4 regions of the Sporosarcina jeotgali genome follow, and region 2 is predicted to be linked to each of the others. Evidence: riboswitches for the same ligand, from Rfam matches in the RefSeq annotation. Region 2 holds a riboswitch; each other region holds the start of a gene.
What was found. Region 2 has a riboswitch for S-adenosylmethionine ahead of PGH26_RS12755 (cyclase family protein). Riboswitches for the same ligand answer to the same signal wherever they lie in the genome.

Region 1 (4,341 bases), 1.3 Mb from region 2:
ATGAGCAGCAGTTTCATCATCGTGTTTTTTCTGATCGGATTTATCGGTTCGTTTTTATCCGGAATGGCAGGGATCGGGGGAGCTATCGTCAAATATCCGATGCTTTTGTATATTCCACCGTTATTTGGACTATCAGCACTGACTGCCCACGAAGTAAGCGGGATTAGCGCTGTGGAAATCTTTTTTGCAACAATTGCAGGCGTGCTGGCATACCGCGGAACAGGGCTTCTGCACAAGACACTTATCATTTATATGGGTGGCGCTGTTTTAGTCGGAAGTTTTATCGGCGGACTCGGGTCGAGTATGCTTTCTGAGCAAGCAGTCAACATGGTATACGGTGTGCTTGCAGTTGTGGCAGCTGTATTGATATTTATTCCACGGAAAAAGGTGGAAGACCGGCCGGCAAGTGAAGTGACATTTAACAAGTGGCTGGCGGCTGGGCTTGCGTTAGTAGTTGGTGCCGCGTCAGGTGTTGTCGGAGCAGGAGGCGCATTTGTGCTCGTTCCTATCATGCTGACCGTGCTCGCAATCCCAACTCGAATCACTGTCGCTTCGTCATTGGCAATTACGTTTATTTCTTCGATTGGTTCTGCGGCGGGTAAAATCGCAACGGGGCAAGTGTTGTGGGGGCCGGCACTAGTTCTAATTGTTGCGGCGTTGATTGCCGCTCCGCTTGGTGCAAAGTTCGGTCAAAAGGTGAATCCGAGCGTATTGAAATGGATTTTAGCAGTGCTCATTTTAGCCACTGCGATTAATATTTGGAGCGATTTGTTATGACGGTATTCAACATCGGGCTATGGTAAAATACTAGCGTATTACGTATAGACCGGAGGCTATTATGACAAATCGTAACAAAGGTATTCTACTATTATTAGCGTCGGCATTTGGCTTTTCACTTATGACCGCATTCGTGAAATTATCCGGGGATGTCCCGACGATGCAGAAAACGATTTTCCGTAATGGCGTATCGATGATCATTGCATTTTTCTTCGTCATTCATTTTAAAGAAAGACTGTTTGGCAAGCGGGAAAACCAACGTTTGCTATTGCTGCGGTCTGCACTAGGGGCAATCGGCATCATACTGTTCTTCTATGCGATCGACCATTTAGTACTTGCAGATGCGGATATGCTGAATAAAATGAGTCCGTTTTTCACCATTGTATTTGCGGCACTATTTTTAAAAGAACATGTAAAGCCATTTCAGCTGTATAGTATTTTGCTCGCCTTTCTAGGGACATTGTTCATCATCAAGCCGTCGTTTTCACTTGATATTGTCCCGTATGCAGCGGGGATTTTATCCGCAGTATTTGCTGGCGGCGCATACACCGTATTGCGAGCACTTGGAAATCGTGAGCAGTTTTACACGGTCGTGTTTTACTTCTCGACATTTACGACCGTTGTGCTATTGCCGTTCGTAATTTTCACGTACCAATCCATGACGCTGAAACAGACGGTGTATTTATTAGCAGCAGGGGTGTTTGCAACTGTGGGACAATTCGGGATTACGCTTGCGTACAAATACGCACCGGCAAAAGAGATCTCTGTGTTCAACTATTTCACGGTCGTATTCTCCGCAATCCTCGGCTTCGTGCTGCTTGGTCAAATTCCGGATGTTTATAGCTTCATTGGCTATTTCATTATCTTCGGTTCGTCTCTCTACATGTTTTTACGCAATCGAGGCGGGGAAGAAGTGCCTGCTGAATTAGCAAGGAAAGAGTAATAATTGTTATGAATAAAACCCTCATTCTCACGAGTTTTCGTGGAAATGAGGGTTTTTGTGTTAGTTAAATAGCTGGTTTGCATCTGGACCGAAAGTGTCTTTCAGCAACTTTTGTTTGCGTGTTTGAATCTGGACAGCAAGATCATCGGCCTGCCGCTGCAAGTCCGCGATTTCTTGCAGCTCTTTCTGAAGCGCTTTTTTCGACAGCAAGTCACCTTGGTCGAAGTAGTCAATTTCTTGCTGAACGCGTGCAAGTGTCTGATGACGTTTCATAGCACCAGCCGTGCTACGCGGTTTTTGTTTTAAAATCTGTTCTTTTTCCATGTGTAATTGTTCAATCTTCCCCATATAAATCACTCCTCTGAAATTTGCCAAACAAAAAACTCTTCCCCCGAGCAGAGAAGAGTTGCAGCAGCGCAAATTCTCCTCATCGGCCAGGTTTCCCTGTTGGCAGCAGCACCTTGCGTGAGCAGGTTGCTGAGACGTCATCGGGCCAAGTCCCTCGGTCTCTCTGGATAAGAAAAGAGTCGTTCATTCAGTTAGCTATAGTCTAGCATATTTGTTCGGGACGGGCAATATGCCCGACAGGCAGGCGGCTCCGCACACGTTCTCCGACGGTTCATCGTGGTTGTCCGACACATTGAGATAGGTCTTCGACACCCGAGCCAACTTCTCGATCACTCCGCAAGATTTCTCCGACACATAGCGGAGTTTCTCAATAACGGGACACAATTCAACTGCTTTAAGGGAGTAATTGGGTGCGCTTCGCTTGTTTTAAGTGCTGGGTACCCTTGCTGGCTGGGGTATCAGCTATATAGCGCAGACTATCGGCCATATCAAGGGAAGTATCAGCCACATGACGAAAATAATCGGCCACATGCAGCCAACAATCAGCCAAATCTCGAAATTAATCGGTCAAGGGACACAATTCAACAGATGCGAGGGGGGATTGGTAAATCCTCCTTTAACCTTATGCATAGATAGTGATATTTCCCAGCCTTATCCAATGAAGCATAAGTACCAATTCTGAAAACTTAATTGACAACGATTCTCATTATCATTTATACTCGACTCATTGAGAGGGATTCTCAATTAAAAAAGGGGGGAGTCAAGTTGAAGAAGTATATTTTAGCAGCAGTATTAAGCGTTTGTATGACAGCACTTGCCGCATGCGGCGGTACGGATAGCGGTGAAGAAGTATCTACAGAAAAAGCGCCTTCTACAGAAACAGCAAGCGCTAAAACTTCTCAATCAGATAATGCTAATGAGAATAAAGAAATAGAAATCGCGGATGCAACAGGTCAGAAAATAATATTTGAACAAGCACCTGAATCTGTCGCGGTGCTCAGCAGCGGTGATCTGGATATGCTGTTAGCGCTCGATGCGAATGTAGTTGGCCGTCCTTCATCTCAAGGAGAACCGGCGGCTGAACTGAAAGATATCCAAGAGATCGGTAATCCGCACCAGCCAAACTTTGAAAAGATTGCGGAAGTCCATCCTGAAGTTATGATTGCGTCGCCGAGTTTTAAGCAGTTTGCGGCAAACCTTGAGGCTCAGGGGACGAAAGTCGTTTATACACAAGCCAATTCTGTAGAAGATATTTTACAAACAATCGACATGTTTGGAACGATGTTAGGGAAATCTGATGAGGCTCAAAAAGTGATTGCCGGGCTGAACGAACAATTGGATGCACTTGTTGGCGCTGAAGGTGAAAATGGTGTGAAAACGCTTCTTGTCTATGGAGCACCTGGGTCTTACTTAGTGGCACTTCCGAATTCATTGTCAGGTGACTTGCTTGAACGTGCTGGCGGCGAAAACATTGCGTCTGATTTCCCGCAAGAAGAAAAGTATCCGCAGTATGCAAGCCTGAGTACTGAAAAAATTATTGAGCGAAATCCTGAAGCAGTTATGCTGATCACGCACGGAGATCCGGAAGGTGTTAAAAAGGCATTCGAAGGAGAAATGGATAAGAACCCAGCGTGGAAAAACTTGGACGCCGTAAAAAATGGAAAGGTAACAGTATTGCCTTCTCATTTATTCGGTACGAATCCTGGAACTAAAGTAGCAGACGCACTTCAAGTGATGAACGACAGTTTGAAAGAAGCAAAGTCTAAATGATTGCGGTGAATGAACAAAAGAACGAAAGAAGCGTCAATCATCCGCTGGCAAAGCGCCGGACTGCGGTTCTGATAGGAGCTGCTGTACTGCTTTTGATAGCAGCAGCTGCAAGTCTGATGATTGGTTCCGTTTCGTTTTCGTTCACTGAAATTATAAATGGATTATTCAACTCTACAGACACCCTTGAACGAAGAATCGTTTGGGAGCTGAGGCTGCCCCGTCTGCTGATCGGATTAATTGTGGGAATGTGTTTAGCAGCATCGGGTTCCATTCTGCAAGGGATTATGAGGAATCCGCTAGCCGATCCAGGGATTATTGGCGTATCGTCCGGAGCAGGACTTGCGGCAACAGCCATCATGATTTTATTCCCCGCGTACATCATGCTTTTGCCTGCTGCTGCATTTCTTGGAGCACTCGTTACAGCACTCGTGATTTATGCAATGTCTTGGCGGGGCGGGACGTCTGCGGTGCGCATCATTCTCGTAGGTGTGGCAGTGAATGCA
Region 2 (4,341 bases):
CAACGCAAAGAGAAATACCGGATCGACATGGCGATTTTTGGAGACCGTAACAGCTATTCCAAGACGGATCATGACGCCACCTTCATGAGGATGAAGGAGGATCATATGAGTAATGGCCAGCTCAAGGCAGGCTACAATGTGCAAGTGGCAACCGAAGGACAGTATGCGCTTGCTTACGATATCTACCCAAACCCAACGGATACACGAACACTCATCCCGTTTCTTAATCTCATCGAGAAAGACTATTTCGAGCTGCCGGAGTACATAGTCGCAGATGCTGGTTATGGCAGTGAACAGAACTATGGAGATATCCTTGAAAACAGAAAGCGTACACCATTGATCACCTATAATCAGTATCGGAAGGAAAAGACAAAGAAATACAAAGAAGATCCGTTCAACACAATGAACTGGGCTTATGATGAGGAAGCGGATTCCTACACTTGTCCGAATGGCCGCAGGCTAGGATTTAGCCATTTTTCAAAACGAACCGACAAATACGGATTCACACGCGAATACAAAGCGTATGAATGCGACGATTGTTCCGATTGCCCATTGCGCTCCCTTTGTACGAAAGCGCAGGAAGGCAACAACCGGAAATTGTATATCAATGAAAAATGGGAAATGCATAAAACAATCATTCGAGCGAAGCTTTCAGAAGAGAAAACAGGTTCACTCTACGGTCAACGGAAAATCGACGTAGAACCAGTTTTTGGATTTCTGAAGGCGAATTTGGCGTTCACTCGTTTCTCTGTGCGGGGAAATGATAAGGTGAAAAATGAACTGGGCTTCGCATTCATGGCCGTGAATTTGAGGAAATACACGGCCATAAACAACATTCAGGCATCAGAAAACGGAAAGAATACGAGAAAAAAAGCGAGTGCTCACCAAAAATCGGTGAACACTCGCTTTTTTTGCTTCAATCTGACTGGTTGTGTCCCAGCCTCTTTTTTGTTAAGGAAGAATGGCGAAAGAGCGTACCGGAAATCCGGATGCCTTTTCAGGCTTTGGAACGACGTTGAAAATGACAGCGCCTTTTGCTGGAAGTTTGTCTAGATTCGTTAAAAGTTCCACTTGATACGTATCTTGTTCAAGTACATAGTACTCTCCATGGAGCGCACCGTTTTTTCTAAAGTCTGCCGCAGAATCGGTATCGAATGTCTCGTGGCCGACTGCCTTTACACCGCGTTCTTCAAAAAGGAACGTTAAGGCATCCAAGCCCCAGCCTGGAATTCGATTATTCCCCTCATCATCTTTGTTGCAAAAACGTTCTGCGTCGGGCCAGCGTTTACTCCAATCGGTCCGAAGTGCTACGAATGTATCCGATTCGATGGGTCCGTGTTCTTTTTCGAACGCCAGCAAGTCATCCTTTGAGCACGTAAAGTCATGGTCTGCTTCTGCTTCTTTGGATTTATCTACGACGACTAAAGGAAGCACAAGCTCTTTTAACTCCAGTTCCTCTAAAAAGCGTGTATCCCGCACGAAGTGAATAGGGGCATCGATATGCGTTCCGTACTGACCTGCAAAGCTGAATTGCTGTGCAAAGAAACCATAGTCATGGTTAAACAGTGTTTTGAACTCAGCGTCTTCAAACATGAAGAAGTGAGGAGAATCCGGTCCGAATGTATGAGTGAGGTCCACCCATTCTTTTGCCTTCAATGCAGTCAGTGCAGCCAGCAAATCTGTTTGTGTTTGTGTTGTCATCTCAATCCCGCCTTTTTGTGCCGAATTCCGGCTATTATATACAAAAAGAAGGCCCTCGATAAACCTTAAGAGGGCCTTCTATGCAATCCGCATGAAGTCAGCTCTCATCTTTAGAGATGCTTATGCACCTCCTGGAATTAGCACCTCGGCCATTAGGGCAGGTTGCTGAGACATCACAGGGCCAGTCCCTCCGTCTCTCTTGATAAGAAAGTATTGAATTATTTGTAAAGTGATTATTCTGATAGTATCACGCTTGAATGTTGATTGCAATAGTGCTCTGATGATTTCTTTCTCTGGGGAATTTGATATACTTGTCTATAGTTTGGAAATTCTTCAGAAGATGTTACCTGAGCTTTTATTTGCGCTTGCAAATGAAAGCGATTGCGGGTAGAAATGTGCAGTAAAATTTTTTGAGGGTAGAGTTGTTGGAAAAACGGGTAAAGCACAGTTATAAACGATCTACATAACCTATTTGGAAGAGGCGAATTAGTGTGAGCACAAACTATACGGATGATAGCTTGGCATTACATACAGATTTATATCAGATCAATATGATGGAAACGTACTGGGCGGAAGGCATTCATAACAAGAAGGCGATTTTCGAGCTGTATTTCAGAAAACTGCCATTCGGAAATGGGTATGCCATTTTTGCAGGACTTGAGCGCGTGCTGGATTATTTACGTGATCTGAAATTTACTGATAGCGATATCGCTTATTTAAAAAATGAATTGCATTATAAAGAGGACTTTCTTGAGTATTTGAAAGACGTTCGTTTTACTGGGGATCTCTATTCCATGAAAGAAGGAGAAGCGGTATTCGGAAACGAACCGATCATGCGGGTTGAAACGACGCTGGCTGAAGCACAGCTTATTGAAACAGCGCTCTTGAATATCGTTAATTACCAGACGTTAATTGCGACTAAGGCTTCTCGTATCAAGCAAGTGGTGAAAGATGAAATGGTCATGGAATTCGGAAGCCGCCGTGCGCACGAAATGGACGCGGCGGTTTGGGGGGCGCGTGCTGCGGTTATTGGCGGTGTGGAAGCGACTAGCAACGTCCGCGCGGGTAAATTATTCGGCATCCAAGCTAGCGGTACCCATGCTCACTCCCTGGTACAAGCCTATAAGAGCGAGTACAAAGCGTTTCACTCGTATGCAAAGCGGCATCGTGATTGTGTGTTCCTTGTAGATACGTACAACACGCTGAAAATCGGCGTTCCAACAGCTATTAAAGTGGCTAAAGAACTCGGCGACAAAATCAACTTCATAGGTATTCGCTTAGACAGCGGGGATATCGCGTTTTTATCGAAAGAAGCACGCCGTATGCTGGACGAAGCAGGATTCGAAGATGCGAAAATCGTGGTATCGAATGATTTGGATGAGTACACGATCCTTAACTTGAAAGCACAAGGGGCGCAAGTCGACATTTGGGGGATTGGCACAAAACTCATTACCGCATATGACCAGCCTGCGCTTGGTGCTGTTTACAAACTTGTTGCGATTGAAGGAGAGAATGGTGAAATGGTCGACACCATCAAAATTTCTTCCAATGCAGAGAAAGTGACGACACCGGGACGTAAGAAATTGTATCGGATTATTGATAAAGAAAATGGGAAAGCTGAAGGAGACTACATCACTATGTATGATGAAGATCCGAATGCCGAAAAGCGCATTAAAATGTTCCATCCCGTCCATACGTTTATCTCAAAGTTTGTAACGAATTTTGAAGCTAGGAACCTTCATGAAAAAGTGGTTGATCACGGACAAGTCATCTATGACGTCCCGCCAACTTTAGAAATCCGGCAGTATGCAAAAGATAACTTGGATCTGTTATGGGATGAATACAAACGCTCACTTAACCCTGAAGAATATCCAGTCGATTTGAGTCAGAAATGCTGGGACAATAAGATGAAAAACATTCAAGAAGTCCAGGAAATGGTAAGTGACTTCATCCACGAATAGGAGGGACCGGAAATGAATGAATTACAACAGCAAATTATTCATGAGTTGCACGTGCTGCCAAAGATTGATCCGCAAAAAGAGGTTCGGGTTTCTGTAGATTTTCTAAAAGCGTATTTAAAGAAAAATACGTTTTTAGAAGGCTATGTTCTTGGGATTTCAGGAGGTCAGGATTCAACGTTAGCTGGAAAGCTCGCGCAGATGGCAGTTGATGAATTGAATGAAGAACTCTCGACTGACCGCTATAAGTTTGTTGCAGTCCGATTGCCATACGGTACGCAATTCGATGAGGAAGATTGCCAAGACGCTCTGCGTTTTATAAAGCCTTCTGCTACGTATACAGTGAATATTAAAGAAGCAGTAGATGCCAGCCGACGTGCATTGGACGCAGCCGGCATTTCCTTATCCGATTTTGAAAAAGGGAATGAAAAAGCGAGAGAACGCATGAAAGTACAGTTTTCAATGGCGGCGTTCCATCATTGCGCAGTAATCGGTACGGATCATGCAGCAGAAGCCATTACAGGATTCTTTACAAAGTTTGGCGACGGGGCTGCCGATGTTACACCGCTGTCCCGTTTGAACAAACGCCAAGGGAAGGAGATGCTTCGCGAGCTTGGATGTCCGGAACATTTGTATAACAAAGTCCCGACTGCCGATTTAGAAGAAGATAAGCCTGCGTTGC
Region 3 (4,341 bases), 830 kb from region 2:
TGCAGAACACGATTATTATCGCAGCACTGCCGTTTTCGTTCATCATACTGTTTATGGTCACTGCGCTCTTTAAGGAGCTGCAAAAAGACGTGAAGCATAGTAAACGTCCGAAACATTAACTAGTAAAACACCGGAATCCATATGAGGATTCCGGTGTTTTTGTGTTAATTACGCAGTAACGGGTACTGCTTTTTCAATCGCTTGTTTCAAATCTGCAATAATATCCTCTGCTGATTCAAGACCGACCGAGAGACGAATGAGTTCCTCTGTTACCCCTGAATTTTTCAAGTCCTCTCCAGACAGCTGCTGATGCGTCGTAGAAGCCGGATGGATAATTAACGACTTTGCATCCCCGACGTTCGCTACGTGGGACCAGACGGCTACGTTATCGATTACACGGCGTCCTGCGTCACGTCCGCCTTTAATTCCGAAGACAATAATAGAACCTGCCCCATTTTTAATGTATTTCTTAGCAAGATCTGCTGTTGGATGATCGTCGAGACCCGTGTAGGTAACCCAGTCAACCGATGGATGTTCTTTCAGGAACTGCGCAACCTTTTGAGCATTTTCCCCATGACGCTGGATTCGCAGATGAAGCGTCTCCAAGCCTTGCAGGAAGTTGAACGCACTGTCCGGATCGAGACACGGGCCGAAATCACGCAGTCCTTGAACACGGAGCTTTGTCGCGAATGCAGCGCCTGCCGTGTCGATGCCGTAACGCAATCCATGATATGATTCGTCCGGCTCTGTGAAGCCTGGGAATCTTCCTTGTGTCCAATCAAACTTCCCTGCGTCTACTGCCACTCCGCCGATTGTCGTTCCGTGACCGCCAATCCACTTTGTTGCAGAATGGATAACAACGTCAGCACCAAATTCAATCGGGTTGCATCCGTATGGGGAGGCAAATGTATTGTCGATTAAAAGCGGAACGCCATTTTCGTGCGCGATCGATGCAATCGTTTCGATATCGAGCACTTGCAGGCTCGGGTTGCCAATTGTTTCAGCGAAGATCCCTTTGGTCTTTTCCGTAATCGCACTGCGGAAGTTTTCCGGATCAGTTGAGTCGACAAATTTAACAGTAATCCCGTACTTCGGCAACGTTACAGCGAACAAATTGTACGTACCGCCATATAGGTTGGACGCTGCAATAATTTCGTCACCGGCTTCTGCAATGTTCAAGATGGAGAATGCGATTGCCGCCATGCCTGATGAGAGTGCAACGGCTGCTGTTCCCCCTTCAAGTAACGCGATGCGTTCTTCAAACACAGCGACTGTCGGGTTCGTGATACGTGTGTAGATGTTGCCAGCCTCTTGCAGTGCGAAAAGATTCTTGGCATGGTCCGTATCACGAAATACGAATGATGTAGTTCTATGGATAGGAAGAGCTCGTGACCCAGTCGTTGGATCTGGTTCTTGACCACCGTGCAGTAACAGGGTTTCGGGTTGAAAATTTGTCATATACATAACCTCCGGAAATTAGTTTGATGGAACTGCGCACACCGGACGGGTGATGGGGAAACTAAAAAAACCCCCTTCTACCGATAGAAGAGGATCTGCCATTGCTGGCACTTCCCCTTATCTTTCAGATCTAACAATAGATCTGTAGGAAGTAGCACCTTTGCAAGCTGGTATGCTTGCCGGTTGCCGGGCATCGCAGGGCCTAGTCCCTCCGCCGCTCTTGATAAGAGTTTGTGACTTATTCAGTTTTCCATCTTGGAACTGAGTATACGTGCTTGAAAATAGAAAGTCAACAGTTAAATCAAAATTGTTTGATAGTTTCGTGTTTACTAATTAAACGGGGTTCGATTTCCGCCGGAGCCGCCGCCTGCACCTTCAGTCAACGGATTCTCGCAGGACAAACAACTGCACAGAAAAGGGACAAAAAAACCGCAAACCAAAATCTGGGCAGACTTTGGTTTGCGGGTAAGAATTAATTATTAAGCTGTGCCGTAGAAAATTTGGCCGCCTTTTAGGTTGATGATTTTGAGCATGTTTGTGCGTTTTACGTAGATGCTTTTGAACTGCTCGCGTCCGTTAGCAAGATTGTGGGGTTATTCACGTTGTCTTCAGTAACACGTGCAGTGAAGCTTGCTGGGTCGATGACAGAAGCAATTGATGCATACTCTTCCAGAACTGTGATGTTTATTAGGACTTGATGAGAGAACCGTTAGAAGACTTTAATGTTTAATCCCACAAAAAAAGAGCACGCAGTTAGCGGCTCTTTACTAGTAAGTCGACAGCTTCTTTAACAAGTGCCTCTTTCGATTGCGGGTTATCCGACAACTCTTCGTTTTCCATACAAGCAATCAGGTTCGTGCTTACAATTAACCCTATAGTCCGATCGATTCCAGAGCGAGACGCAGATAACTGTGTTATGACGTCTTTGCATTCATCACCAGCTTCAATCATCCGCAGGACTCCGCGAATTTGACCTTCAATTCTTTTTAGTCGATTCACCACTTTTGCATCGTATTCCATGGATCTGGCCTCCTCTCAACATTATGTACATGTTATACCCCTTCTGGTATATCGTCAATCAAATCCACTTCCTTCGACATGAAAAGCGCGAAATTGTTCGAATTATGCTATACTTATAGCAGTATTACAAATTTTATTGTTCCAAACCATCGGGCCAACCGCACGACACACTGTCTGTTTTTCTGAATGGCCATGGGTCTTCACAATTCTAAAGAGATCGAAACAGACTAGAGGAGGGATTCGTTTGGCTTTTCCGCGTAAGGAACATCCTGTCTCTGATTTTATCGCAGCGCGTAAAATTGGCGAAAAGATTTCGTTCACACGTAATGATGTTTTCGTTGTAGGGGCAATCCACAAGATCTTAGAGAACTCCGTTATTGTAGAAATTTCAGAAGAAGACGCTGATCTGATTGGCGCCGCTTCCACACTAACCGTTGTCGCTCATAAAAATTACACAGTCGAATAATCTACAGCGCACCGACTTCAACCTCCGGCAGATCGCACTAGTTCTGTCGGTTTTGTCGTCTGTTCATTCTCAAAAACACATGCAGCCGCTTATTACTACATAGATTTGAAAGGGGACTTTTTAGATATTATGAAAGAACAGCTATTAGAACGATTCATTCGCTATGCAAAGATTGACACTGAATCTGATGAAAAGAGTTCGACAACACCGTCGACTGCTAACCAGTGGGATTTGCTGCATCTATTGAAGGAAGAGCTTACAACACTAGGCATGGAAGACATTACGCTCGATGAGAACGGCTACTTGTTTGCTACACTTCCTGCGAATACAGACAAAGAGATCCCTGTAATCGGCTTCTTAGCGCACGTGGATACATCACCTGATTTCACAGGTAAGAATGTGAATCCGCAGCGTCATGATAACTATGAAGGCAGTGATCTAGTGTTGAATGAGAACACAACTCTCTCTGTCAGCCGTTTCCCGGAACTCCAAAATTATATCGGTCAGACGTTGATTACAACGGATGGAACAACGCTGCTTGGCGCAGATGATAAAGCTGGTATTGCAGAAATCATGACGGCGATGGCTTATTTCCAACAGCATCCTGAAGTGAAGCACGGTAAATTACGCGTGGCTTTCACACCGGATGAGGAAATTGGACGCGGCCCGCACAAATTCGATGTAGAAGCATTTGGTGTCGACTTTGCTTATACGATGGACGGCGGTCCGCTTGGCGAATTGCAATATGAGAGCTTCAATGCAGCCGGTGCACGCGTTACATTCAAAGGAACAAACGTTCATCCAGGCACTGCAAAAGGGAAAATGGTGAACTCCATTTTACGTGCACAAGAATTTCAAGCGGCCATGCCTGCTTTAGAAATTCCTGAGTTAACAGAGGGACGTGAAGGATTCATTCACTTAATGGACATCCACGGTTCAGTTGAGAAGACAGTGCTGGAATATATTATTCGTGATTTCGACAAGGACTCCTATGAGGCACGCAAGAAATTGTTTTTCGATACCGTTTCACAAATGCAATCTGATTACGGCGAGGAAGCGGTTGAGCTTGAATTGCAAAATCAGTACTTCAATATGGGTGAGAAAATCAAGCCTCATATGGAAATCGTGGATATCATTTCCGAAGCATTCAACAATTTAGAGATTTCATCCATTATTGAACCGATTCGGGGCGGAACTGACGGATCACAACTTTCTTATATGGGTATTCCAACGCCTAATATATTTGCCGGGGGAGAAAACTTCCACGGACGCTACGAATTTGTATCTGCAGAGACAATGGAAAAAGCGGCTCAAGTCATTATTGAAGCTGTAAAACTTTACGAATCCCGTGCATAAGGAGGCGTTACCATGAAAGGAATCTGGCTGGGCGTACTTGC
Region 4 (4,341 bases), 370 kb from region 2:
GCGCCGGTACTCATCATTCATGGAATGAAAGATGAAAACGTGTCGTTTGAACAAGCCATTATGCTGGAAGATGCACTTCGGAAACACCAGAAAACCACCGAAACGTGGTATTTCCAAGATTATACCCATCACTTCCCATCCTGGCACAATGCTAAGATCGTCAGGGATCTGACAAATTGGATGAGAGCGCAGCCGTAAAAAAAGAACCTTCCGGGATTAGGAAGGTTCTTTTTCGTGCTATTAAATAATTGGACCGCCCTTTTGAAGAATCTCTTCAGAAACTTGGTCAAACTTTTTGAAGTTGTCTTTGAAAAGCTGTGATAGCTCTTTTGCTTTTGCATCATATTCGGATGCATCGCTCCAAGCATTGCGAGGGTTCAGCACTTCACTTGGAACACCCTGGATTTGCTTAGGAATCTGAAGGCCGAATGTAGCAGAAGTTTCTGTTTCAACATCATCTAATTCTCCAGAAAGTGCTGCGCGAACCATTGTGCGTGTGTGCTTCAAGTCCATACGTTTACCAACGCCATAGACACCGCCGGTCCAGCCAGTGTTTACAAGGAATACACGTGAACCGTGCTCATCGATTTTCTTGCCTAGCATATCTGCATATACTGTTGCCGGAAGCGGCAGGAATGGTGAACCGAAGCATGTAGAGAATGTTGCTTCTGGTGATGTGATTCCACGTTCAGTACCCGCAAGTTTCGATGTGAATCCGCTTAGGAAATGATACATCGCTTGTTCTTTCGTCAATTTCGAGATTGGAGGCAGCACGCCGAACGCATCAGCAGTTAGGAAGATGATCGTTTCCGGGTGTCCAGCAACTGATGGAAGCACGATATTGTCAATGTTCTCAATTGGATAAGCAGCGCGTGTATTTTCAGTTAAAGTTGTATCATCATAATCGGGCACGCGTGACTCTGTATCGAGTACCACGTTTTCTAAAACTGTCCCGAATTGAATGGCACCGAAGATCTCAGGTTCTTTTTCTGGTGACAAATGGATGCACTTCGCGTAGCATCCGCCTTCAATGTTAAAGATTCCATGATCTGACCAACCGTGCTCATCATCACCGATGAGTTTGCGGTTTGCATCAGCAGAAAGCGTTGTTTTACCTGTACCTGACAAGCCGAAGAATAGAGCTGCATCGCCTTTTTCCCCAACGTTTGCTGAACAGTGCATGGAAAGAATGCCGTTCTCAGGAAGCAGGTAGTTCATGACAGAGAAAATCGATTTCTTCATTTCTCCTGCGTATTCAGTACCGCCGATTAACACAATACGTTTTTCGAGTGAAATGATGACAAATGTTTCAGTGTCCGTACCGTCAACAGCAGGATCTGCTTTGAACGAAGGTGCAGCCAGGATTGTGAATTGTGCTTCGTGCATTTTCAATTCTTCTTCAGTAGGGCGGATGAAGAGCTGATGCACGAACAGGTTCTGCCACGCAAATTCGTTGATAACTTGAATAGAAAGTTGTGAAGCTTTGTCAGCTCCTGCAAATCCTTTAAATACAAATAGTTCTTCTTTTGTTTGAAGGTGGTTCAAAACCTTCTTATATAGGTTGTCGAAGTGATCTTCTGAAATTGGACGATTGACAGAACCCCAGTCAATCTTATCTTTTGAAGCCGCTTCTTCAGTTATGTAACGATCTTTAGGGGAACGGCCGGTATACTTCCCGGTTTGCGCTGTAACGGCTCCATCTGCTGAAAGCTTCGCCTCACCGCGGGAAACTGCTTTTTCGACTAATACAGGTACAGAGGGCTGTAATGTAATATTAGTTCCAGAAAGAAGTTCTTTGAGTCCATTATCTATTTTCGCTGAAATCATAGGTAGATACCGTCCTTTTCATTATTGCCCGTGTTGGGGCTGTCTTATTTTGAATTAGTATAACACATTAAGAATAATAAACTATACTAATTCAAAACTCAAGTGAGAACAACAAAAAAATTGACAATAGCTCTATTTTCTCGTAGCATAGATAGATGAACGGATACTCTTATCCCGAGTCGGCGGAGGGACAGGCCCTATGATGCCCGGCAACCTGCATAGACGTCCTTGTCTATGAAAAGGTGCCAAACCTGGAGCAGGGGGAAACCCTGGACGATAAGAGTGAAAGGTGCCTATGAAACTCATGCCTTTCCTCATGTATGCAATACGTGAGTGGAGGGCTTTTTCTATTGTTTGCCTTTATCCTTGTGAACGTTGAACGTCGCTTCTCTTCAGGCGCGGGACGAAAACTGGGAAAACGAGAGTACCGTATCACGAGTTCGCTGTAAGGAGACTTGCGGCTGAAGGAGGAAATCATATGACAAATCGACGACTGTTTACATCTGAGTCGGTAACAGAAGGCCATCCTGATAAGATGTGCGACCAAATTTCAGATGCAATTCTGGATGCGATTATCGAGGAAGACCCGAACGCACGCGTTGCGTGTGAAACGACAATTACAACAGGATTAGTTCTCGTGATTGGAGAAATTACGACAACTACGTATGTCGATATTCCGAAAGTGGTTCGAGAAACCGTAAAGGAAATTGGCTACACACGTGCGAAATACGGATTCGATTACGAAACGTCTTCCGTACTGACATCTATTGATGAACAATCACCGGACATCGCAGCCAGCGTCGATCGTGCGCTTGAAGCACGTGAAGGCCAAATGGATGACGAAGAATTAGAAGCAATTGGTGCTGGCGACCAGGGACTCATGTTTGGATATGCGTGTAACGAAACAGAGGAATTGATGCCTCTGCCAATCAGCCTTGCGCACAAACTTTCACGTCAGCTTACAAAAGTGCGGAAAGAAGAAACACTTGACTACTTACGTCCGGATGGGAAAACACAAGTAACGATTGAATATAATGAAAAGAACGAACCCATCCGTGTGGATACGATTGTTATTTCTACACAGCATCATCCTGAAGTGACACTGGAGCAATTGCAGCGTGAAGTCAAACAGCACGTGATTGACTCTGTCGTACCGAAGAACTTACTGGATGAAGAAACAAAATACTTCATCAACCCATCTGGGCGTTTTGTGATTGGAGGTCCACAAGGGGACGCTGGTTTAACTGGACGTAAAATCATCGTTGATACGTACGGAGGCTATGCTCGGCATGGGGGAGGTGCGTTTTCTGGTAAAGACGCAACCAAAGTTGACCGTTCAGCATCTTACGCAGCACGTTATGTTGCTAAAAACTTAGTCGCTGCAGGTCTTGCGGATCGCTGTGAAGTACAGCTGGCGTATGCAATCGGTGTGGCGAAGCCTGTTTCGATTTCTGTTGATACATTCGGAACAAGTGATATTCCTGAAAGCCGTCTTGTTGAGCTTGTCAGAAACCATTTCGATCTGCGCCCGGCAGGGATTATCAAGATGCTCGACCTGCGCCGTCCGATTTATAAGCAGACAGCAGCTTACGGTCACTTCGGCAGAACGGATATCGATCTTCCTTGGGAACGGACAGACAAAGCTTCAGCATTGAAAGAAGAAGTTACTCAACTTAAAGGGTAAATACAAAAAAGCAAGGGCCGATTTAAGCGCCCTTGCTTTTCTTTTTTACATTTCAATTTTGAAGTTGTTTGTAATACTGACCTTTTTCTACGTAGCTCTTAACGATTCTGTCCATATCCGCCCGGTCTTCGTCTGTAACTTCACGAACAACTTTTGCCGGAGAACCGAGTGCTAACATACCAGGGGGAATGACTTTACCTGGAGGAACTAAACTGCCTGCCCCTACAAATGCGCCTTCACCAACCACTGCACCATCTAATATTATAGAACCCATTCCAACGAGAGCCCCTTTTTTAATTGTACAGCTATGTAACGTAACTTTATGTCCGATTGTGACGTCATCTTCTATGACTAACGGTGTGTTAGGACTTTGATGCAGACAGGATAAGTCTTGAATGCTGACGCGTTTACCGATACGGGTCGGTGCAACGTCGCCGCGGATGACGGTACTAAACCAAACAGACGAATCCGCGCCGATTGTGACATCTCCGCTAATGACAGCAAAATCAGCTACAAAAACGGTTTCATCGATGTTTGGCCAAACATCCTTATACGGAACAATCATGAAAATGCCCTCCTTGTTGTGCATTGATGTATAATAATCCTATCAAAGTTTTAGGACCATGTACAAATTGAGTTTAAAGCATTGATATAAATGGAGGGAAGCGCTATGTGGAAATGGGAAGCAGACGGACAAGCAAAAGCAGTCATTGTCATTGTACATAACGCGTACGAAGACCATCAGCGGTATGCATGGCTGATACAGCAATTAAGGATTTCGGGATTTGACGTGATTACAGGTGATTTGCCGGGACATAGTCCGGAGGAGA

Region 1: it holds a riboswitch for S-adenosylmethionine, as region 2 does, so the genes downstream of both, PGH26_RS02710 (hypothetical protein) here and PGH26_RS12755 (cyclase family protein) in region 2, are expected to answer to the same signal.
Region 3: it holds a riboswitch for S-adenosylmethionine, as region 2 does, so the genes downstream of both, PGH26_RS00835 (O-acetylhomoserine aminocarboxypropyltransferase/cysteine synthase family protein) here and PGH26_RS12755 (cyclase family protein) in region 2, are expected to answer to the same signal.
Region 4: it holds a riboswitch for S-adenosylmethionine, as region 2 does, so the genes downstream of both, metK (methionine adenosyltransferase) here and PGH26_RS12755 (cyclase family protein) in region 2, are expected to answer to the same signal.

Annotation. Positions count from the first base shown of each region.
Region 1 is NZ_CP116341.1:580,213-584,553, forward strand. Features, by position in the region: gene PGH26_RS02700 (sulfite exporter TauE/SafE family protein) at 1-777, shown strand; gene PGH26_RS02705 (DMT family transporter) at 839-1,720, shown strand; gene PGH26_RS02710 (hypothetical protein) at 1,781-2,068, opposite strand; SAM riboswitch class I at 2,145-2,242, opposite strand; gene PGH26_RS02715 (ABC transporter substrate-binding protein) at 2,834-3,838, shown strand; gene PGH26_RS02720 (FecCD family ABC transporter permease) at 3,844-4,341, shown strand, end outside.
Region 2 is NZ_CP116341.1:2,528,838-2,533,178, reverse strand. Features, by position in the region: gene PGH26_RS12760 (IS1182 family transposase) at 1-1,053, shown strand, start outside; gene PGH26_RS12755 (cyclase family protein) at 952-1,701, opposite strand; SAM riboswitch class I at 1,803-1,910, opposite strand; gene PGH26_RS12750 (nicotinate phosphoribosyltransferase) at 2,193-3,662, shown strand; gene nadE (NAD(+) synthase) at 3,675-4,341, shown strand, end outside.
Region 3 is NZ_CP116341.1:154,430-158,770, reverse strand. Features, by position in the region: gene PGH26_RS00840 (BCCT family transporter) at 1-119, shown strand, start outside; gene PGH26_RS00835 (O-acetylhomoserine aminocarboxypropyltransferase/cysteine synthase family protein) at 169-1,458, opposite strand; SAM riboswitch class I at 1,573-1,688, opposite strand; gene PGH26_RS00830 (metal-sensitive transcriptional regulator) at 2,212-2,478, opposite strand; gene PGH26_RS00825 (DUF2187 family protein) at 2,723-2,944, shown strand; gene pepT (peptidase T) at 3,074-4,300, shown strand; gene PGH26_RS00815 (DMT family transporter) at 4,313-4,341, shown strand, end outside.
Region 4 is NZ_CP116341.1:2,161,788-2,166,128, reverse strand. Features, by position in the region: gene PGH26_RS10670 (alpha/beta hydrolase family protein) at 1-198, shown strand, start outside; gene pckA (phosphoenolpyruvate carboxykinase (ATP)) at 241-1,827, opposite strand; SAM riboswitch class I at 1,994-2,110, shown strand; gene metK (methionine adenosyltransferase) at 2,306-3,511, shown strand; gene PGH26_RS10655 (gamma carbonic anhydrase) at 3,564-4,076, opposite strand; gene PGH26_RS10650 (alpha/beta hydrolase) at 4,182-4,341, shown strand, end outside.